DNA from 3 places in the Ornithinimicrobium panacihumi genome. Region 2 is predicted to be linked to each of the others. Evidence: riboswitches for the same ligand, from Rfam matches in the RefSeq annotation. Region 2 holds a riboswitch; each other region holds the start of a gene.

Region 1 (2,251 bases), on a different contig from region 2:
TGCGTGATCCCTCCAGAGATCGTAGAAGTGGTGGACAGGTCCGGGGCCGGAGCCCACGGAGAGCCGATCCGCGTGCTGGAGCGCACCGGTCAGCCAGGTCTTGGCGTCGGCGACCGCCTCGGGCCACGTCGCGCGATGGGGCAGGAGCGCGGTGATCGCCGACGAGAGCGTGCAGCCCGTCCCGTGGGTGTTGCGTGTCGCGACGCGCGGGGCCGTCAGCTCGAGGACGTCGCCGGTCACGCTGTCCACGTAGACGTCCACGGCCTCCGGCCCGCCCGCGTGCCCGCCCTTGAGCAGGACGCGTCGGGCACCGAGCGCCACGAGTTCCTGCGCCAGGTCGCGTTGGTCTGCGACGCCGACGGACAGGGGGTATGCGGTCTCGCCCCTCTGCGCGCCACTCGCCTCCGGGAGGTCGCGGCCGAGCAGGACCGCCGCCTCGGGCAGGTTGGGCGTGATGAGGTCGACGTGCGGAAGGAGTGCGCGGACGGCCTCGACGGCGTCCTCGTCCAGCAGGCGGCTGCCCGCGGTGGAGACCATGACCGGGTCGAGCACGACGCGGGGGAGCAGCCCCTCGGCGATCAGCTCGCCGACCATCCCGGCCATCTCGGCGGTGCCGAGCATGCCGATCTTGACGGCGTCGAGCGTCACGTCGGCCACGAGGGTCTCGACCTGCTCGCGGACGAAGGCGGGCGGCACGGCGTGGACGCCCGTGACGCCCATCGTGCTCTGGGCGGTCAGGGAGGTGATGACCGCGCAGCCGTAGGCGCCCAGCGCGCTGAAGGTCTTCAGGTCGGCCTGGATGCCGGCACCGCCGGAGGGGTCGGACCCCGCGAGGGTGGCGACGACGGGCAGGCGGTCAGGGGGTGGCAAGGATGGAGTGCCGGGCATCGGCGACGTCCCTTCGCTAGTACGAGCTAGATCAGGTTCGACGGGTGTGATCTCAGCCGCTCCACCATGGGTTCTCAGATGAAGCTCTCACCTGAGTTCCCACCGTGGGCGGCACCCCGCGTCGTGCGGCCCACCATAGCCATGGCCGCCTCGGGCGGTGGCCGGTGGGGTGCCCGTGAGAGTCTGGGAGTCCAGGAGGTGCTTCACATGACCGACGACGACCAGCGCCCGGACGGCCGTCCCACCTGGGGCACGCCCGGCGAACGCCCAGGCGCGCCCAAGGCCCGGGAGCAGCTCGCCGACCAGGGCGTCATCAAGAAGCGTCCGCCGGCGGCGGCCACCGCCCACGCCGTGCAGAGCTGGGTCGACCAGACGATCGCCCAGGCCGAACGGCAGGGGAAGTTCTCCGACCTGCCCGGGGCCGGCAAGCCCCTGCGCGACGTCGACACCCGCACCGACCCGGACTGGTGGGTCAAGAGTCTCATCGAGCGGGAGAAGCTCGACCTGTCCGACGCGATGCCGGGCGTCATGCAGCTGCGACGCGAGAAGGCTGGCTTCCCGGAGTCGCTCGTGCAGCTGGACACCGAGACGGCCGTGCGGGAGCGGCTGGAGGACTTCAACGAGCGGGTCCTGGCCGACCGTCGCCGCCCCCACGCCGGCGCGCAGTCCCCACCCATCGTGGGCCGCGTCGACGTGGACGAGATGGTGGAGGCCTGGCGTGAGCTCCGGGCCGCCGCATCACCAGCTACCACCGAGCCGCAGGACCCGACCGCGGCCGACCGGGACGCCGTTGCAGGTGTCGCACCTACCCCACGAAGGGGTCGCAGGCGCTGGTGGGGCCTGACGGACCGCTGACCCAACTGCTTGGCCGACCCCAAGCTGCCCGTGTGACCCGACGCTGCCCGCCTGGCCCGACGCTGCCCGTCCGACCCCAAGCTGCCCGTCAGCAGGGGCCCGCCGGGCCCTAGTCTTTCGCCCATGAGACTGCCTGCAGGGCCGATGAACGGCCTGCTCCTGCTGCGCACGGACTACGGCCACGACGAGGCATGGCGTCGGGCCCTGGCCGCAGCCACCAGGCGCTACCCGCTGGACGAGTGGCGCGGGGGAGCGACCCTGGCTCAGGTCGAGAGCCAGGAGCTGACGGACCTGTCTGCCGAGGATGTGGCGCGGCTGGACGAGGAGGACTACCTCACCGCGGTGGTCGTCGTTGACACCCGGACGATGGTCGACCACACGCTGCTCCTGGTGGACCTGAACCCCTTCAACGAGCAGGTGCATCAGACCTTCCGCACCATCCCCGAGGAGCTGGAGCCGATCGTCGCCAACCTGGCACTGGCCAACATGGACTTCTTCGAGATGCCGA
Region 2 (2,251 bases):
GACCTCGCGGATCTCCCGCGCAGCCTCCGAGCTGGCGGCACTGGTCGTGGCCGAGTCCGGCGCGGTCGCCGGCTTCGCGCCCAACGACCGCGACCTCGACGGGCCGCGGCGCCGCACCTCCGGCACCGAGGTGTCCCAGGAGGTCACGCCCTTCGAGGAGATGCTGCGGGGCCTGGGCGGCTGACGGGCCCCTCTGGGCCGGTCGGCTGACGGGCCCCCTCGGCCGGCGACGCGGCTCAGCCCAGGCGTGACCGCAGCCGTCGGGCGACGGACTCGGGGTCGTCGGCGCCGGTGAGCACCCGCACGACCACGACCCGTGTGGCGCCGGCGTCCAGCACCTCGCCGAGGTTGGACTCGTCGATCCCGCCGATCGCGAACCACGGCTTGGCCTGCGGGCCCTCGGCGGCCGCCCGCACCAGGTCCAGCCCCACCCCGGGTCGGCCGGGCTTGGTCGGGGTGGCCCAGACCGGACCCGTGCAGAGGTAGTCCACCGCCGGCTCGTCCCGCTCCGTGGCCATCTGTGTCACGTCGTGGCTGGACCGGCCCACCAGCGCGCCGGGCGCCAGCTGGCGGCACTGGGCGGGCGTGAGGTCCCCCTGCCCGACGTGCAGCACGTCGGCCCCCGAGAGGACCGCCAGGTCGGCGCGGTCGTTGACGCTGAACAGCGCGTCCGCCTCCCGCGCGCGCCGGGCCAGGACCTCCAGCAGCTCCAGCTCTTCGGCGGCCTCCAGGGTCTTGTCCCGCAGCTGGATGATGTCCACCCCGCCCGCGAAGCAGGCCGCGACGAAGGCGTCCAGATCGCCCTGCTCCCGCCGCGCGTCGGTGCACAGGTAGAGCCGTGACCGGTCCAGCCGCGCGCGGACGGCGTCCGAGGGGGAGGAAGGTATGCGGTTCATGGGCGGCACCGTACGCCACCCCGGCGGCGCCCCGGGTCCATCACCCCTCGCGTAGGGTGGTGGCCCTATCCGCGGGAGCCACGCCGCACCGGTCAGGTGCACGGTGGCTGAGAGGGCGAACGTCTCGCCGACCGCTCGAACCTGTCCGGGTCATGCCGGCGGAGGGAGGATGGCGTGCGAGTCGTCGTGATCGGGGCCGGGCTGGTCGGACTGGCCACCGCCTGGACCCTGCACCGCGGCGGGGCCGAGGTCACCGTCGTCGACCCTGCTCCCGGTCAGGGAGCGACCTACGCGGCGGCGGGGATGCTCGCCGCGGTCACCGAGACCTACTACCGCGAGGAAGAGCTGGGGAGGCTGTGCCTCGCGGGCGCCACCGCATACCCCGCCTTCGTCGAGGACGTGGCGGAGGCGCTCGGGCAGGGGACGGAGGAGCTCGGCCACCGGACCACCCCCACCCTCGTGGTGGGCGCCGACGCCGCCGACCGGGAGGCGCTGACCGATCTGCACCGGCTCAGCACGGGGCTCGGCCTCGCTTCCCAGTTGCTGACCACCCGGGAGGCTCGGCGCCGGGAGCCGCTGCTCTCCCCGCGGATCTCCTGCGCGGTGCTCGCCGAGGGGGACCACCAGGTCGATCCGCGGACGCTGGGGTCGGCGCTGCTCGAGGCGCTCACTGCGGCCCGGGCGGAGGCGCATGTGCCCGCGCGGGCGTCCGGGATCCTGCACTCGGGCGACCCGTCCGCGCCGGTCCGCGGGGTGCGGCTGGAGGACGGCACGACCCTCGAGGCGGACGCGGTCGTGGTCGCCAACGCGGTCGCGGCCAAGGACCTCGAGGGGCTCGGGGCCGACCTGACCGGGGCGCTGCGGCCGGTCTACGGGGACGTCCTGCGCCTGCGCCCGCCGGCCCGGACGGACCAGGTCCTGGCCGGCTCGGTGCGGGGGAGGGTCGTGGGGCGGCCGGTCTATCTCGTCCCGCGGGCCGACGGCAGCGTGGTCCTCGGCGCCACCTCGCGGGAGGACGGTCGGGCTGGTGTCCACGTCGGCGGGCTGCACGAGCTGCTCAGCGACGCCATCAGGATCGTGCCCGCGCTGGCCGAGTGCGAGCTGGCCGAGGTGGTTGCCAGGCCGCGTCCCGGCACGCCCGACAACGCCCCGCTGCTGGGCCGCCTGCCGGCGGAGGGGCTGGTCGTGGCGACCGGGACCTACCGCAACGGCATCCTGCTCGCCCCGGCGATCGCGGCGGCCGTGACCCGGCTGCTCGGCCTCACCGATGCCGTCACCGCGGACGCCCTGCCCGAGCTGCCCGACCTGACGCCCTTCGACCCCCTGCGTTTCCGGCCGGCCACCCACCACCACGC
Region 3 (2,251 bases), on a different contig from region 2:
CGGACGGCCCTGCGGTAGCGGTAGGAGCGGACGACGAAGCGTCCGGCGAGCATCAGGATCAGCGCGACGGCCCCACCGACCGCCGGGACGGACCGGGGCACGACATAGGGCTGGATGAGGATCGCCCATACGCCGAGCGCGATGCTGGTCAGGAGGGCAGCGCGGGCGACCGCGATGACCTCCTCGAAGGAGCCGCGCACGTGCTTGACGAGGTAGGGGCCGTGGATGATCCCGGCGAGGATGTGTATCCCGGCGGCCGCACCCGCCACGATCCAGGTGTTGGGGACCAAGGTCCGCTCAAGGTCGTACTGGAAGCGGATCCACACGCTGACCAGGACTGCGAGGAACCACGTCACCGCGTCGCCGAACGCCCACAGGAACCGCACGAGCGGCTCGGCAGGGCGCCAGGGCATACGGGACATTCGAGCAACCTCACGGGGGGACGTCAGGAGATTTCGGTTCCTGATGCTCCCAGAGACTCATCCGTTGTGCAAGAGGCGAATGCTAATCAATGTTGTTGCTGTGGCGTGTGCGACACGCCGGGGGGAGATCAGCTCTCGTCGGCGATCTGAGCGGACGACTTGCCCTGGGCCGCGCCGAGGACCTTGGTGGTCTGCCGGTTGGCGAGCATCCTGGCCAGGGCGATGAGGGCTCCGGAGAGGATGGCGAAGAGGATCGCCTCCTTGATGTCGATGTCCGGGTCGTCGGGGTTGTCGGGAACCTCCTTGCCCGTCACGAAGGACCAGGTGCCGTCGGTGGCCTTCTTGGCGATGAAGCTGGCGGCCAGGGCCGCTCCGGTCGTGGCGAGCTTGGCGACGATGTTGCTCATGGGCTCGATCCTGCCACAGAGGCTGTTAGGGTCGAGACCGAAACGACAGGGGAGCGCACACGCGCTGAGAGTGCGGCACCCGCCGCAGACCCTCGAACCTGCTCCGGCTAGCACCGGCGAAGGAAGTCGACTCTCACGGACCCGGCACCCGCCGCGTCCTTCCCCTCCTTGCACCTTGAGGAGGATGCACCATGCGGACGACCCGCACCCTGGCTGCTGCGGCGGCCCTGGCCCTGACCCTGAGCTCCTGCACGCTGATGGGCTCCGACGACGAGCCGACCGGCACCACCCCGGCCCCTGCGCCGGCACCCACCACCGGCGCTGCCGAAAGTGAGGGCGCCGATGACGGCAGCGCCACGTCCGAGCCGGGCGAGGCGGCAGCCACCACGACGGAGGCGCCCTCCGAGCCCGGCACGGTCACCCTCATCACCCACAGCTCCTTCAATGTCCCCGACGAGCTGGTCGAGGACTTCGAGGCCGACACCGGTTATGAGTTGCAGGTCCAGCAATCCGACGACGCTGGGGCGCTGACCAACCAGCTGGTCCTCACCAAGGGCAGCCCGGTGGCCGATGTCGTCTTCGGCATCGACAACACCTTCGCCACCCGCGCGATCAACGAGGAGGTGCTTGCCGCATACACCCCCGAGTCCTTGCCTGAGTCTGCGGAGGAGCACGCGCTCCCCGACGGCGGTGACCAGTTCCTCACCCCGGTCGACTACGGCGACGTGTGCGTCAACATCGACCACGTCTGGTTCGCCAACGAGGGCATCGCCCCGCCGGCGACGCTTCGGGACCTGACCAAGGAGGACTACAAGGACCTCTTCGTCACCCCCGGCGCCACGACCTCCAGCCCCGGCCTGGCCTTCCTGCTCGCCACCGTCGGCGAGTTCGGCCCCGGCGAGTGGCAGGGCTACTGGGAGGACCTCATGGCCAACGGCGCCAAGGTCACCAGCGGCTGGACCGACGCCTACACCGTCGACTTCACCGCCGGCGGCGGCGACGGCGACCGGCCGATCGTCCTCTCCTACGCCTCCAGCCCGCCCTTCACCATCCCCGAGGGCGGCTTCGAGCCGACCACCTCCGCGCTGCTGGACACCTGCTTCCGCCAGGTTGAATACGCCGGCGTCCTCGAGGGCGCCGCCAACCCCGAGGGTGCGCAGGCCGTCGTCGACTGGCTGATCAGCCCCGAGGTCCAGGCCTCGATCCCGGACAACATGTACATGTATCCCGTGGACGCCGAGGTCGACCTGCCCGAGGTGTGGGCGGAGTGGGCCCAGGTAGCTGAGCAGCCCATCGTGGTGCACCCCGGTCAGATCGAGTCCGAGCGTGAGAGCTGGCTGCGCGAGTGGGCAGACATCGCCACCGGCTGACCAGACCGGGGCTGGCGCTGACCGCGCTGGCCCTGGTCCCGATCGCCTTCCT

Evidence for each region. A riboswitch is a leader RNA that binds a small molecule or an ion and turns the genes downstream of it on or off. The one in region 2 is predicted to bind thiamine pyrophosphate.
Region 1: it holds a riboswitch for thiamine pyrophosphate, as region 2 does, so the genes downstream of both, thiD (bifunctional hydroxymethylpyrimidine kinase/phosphomethylpyrimidine kinase) here and thiO (glycine oxidase ThiO) in region 2, are expected to answer to the same signal.
Region 3: it holds a riboswitch for thiamine pyrophosphate, as region 2 does, so the genes downstream of both, ACTMMA_RS11330 (thiamine ABC transporter substrate-binding protein) here and thiO (glycine oxidase ThiO) in region 2, are expected to answer to the same signal.

The regions. Positions count from the first base shown of each region.
Region 1 covers NZ_JBQGWG010000009.1:41,904-44,154, reverse strand. The annotation lists gene ACTMMA_RS10060 (TenA family protein) at 1-1, opposite strand, end outside; gene thiD (bifunctional hydroxymethylpyrimidine kinase/phosphomethylpyrimidine kinase) at 1-888, opposite strand, end outside; TPP riboswitch at 880-1,017, opposite strand; gene ACTMMA_RS10050 (DnaJ family domain-containing protein) at 1,096-1,743, shown strand; gene ACTMMA_RS10045 (DUF6924 domain-containing protein) at 1,867-2,251, shown strand, end outside.
Region 2 covers NZ_JBQGWG010000004.1:144,301-146,551, reverse strand. The annotation lists gene ACTMMA_RS06150 (FMN reductase) at 1-184, shown strand, start outside; gene thiE (thiamine phosphate synthase) at 237-896, opposite strand; TPP riboswitch at 958-1,080, shown strand; gene thiO (glycine oxidase ThiO) at 1,071-2,251, shown strand, end outside.
Region 3 covers NZ_JBQGWG010000011.1:10,988-13,238, reverse strand. The annotation lists gene ACTMMA_RS11340 (SDR family NAD(P)-dependent oxidoreductase) at 1-422, opposite strand, end outside; gene ACTMMA_RS11335 (DUF4235 domain-containing protein) at 551-829, opposite strand; TPP riboswitch at 867-971, shown strand; gene ACTMMA_RS11330 (thiamine ABC transporter substrate-binding protein) at 1,021-2,199, shown strand; gene ACTMMA_RS11325 (ABC transporter permease) at 2,175-2,251, shown strand, end outside.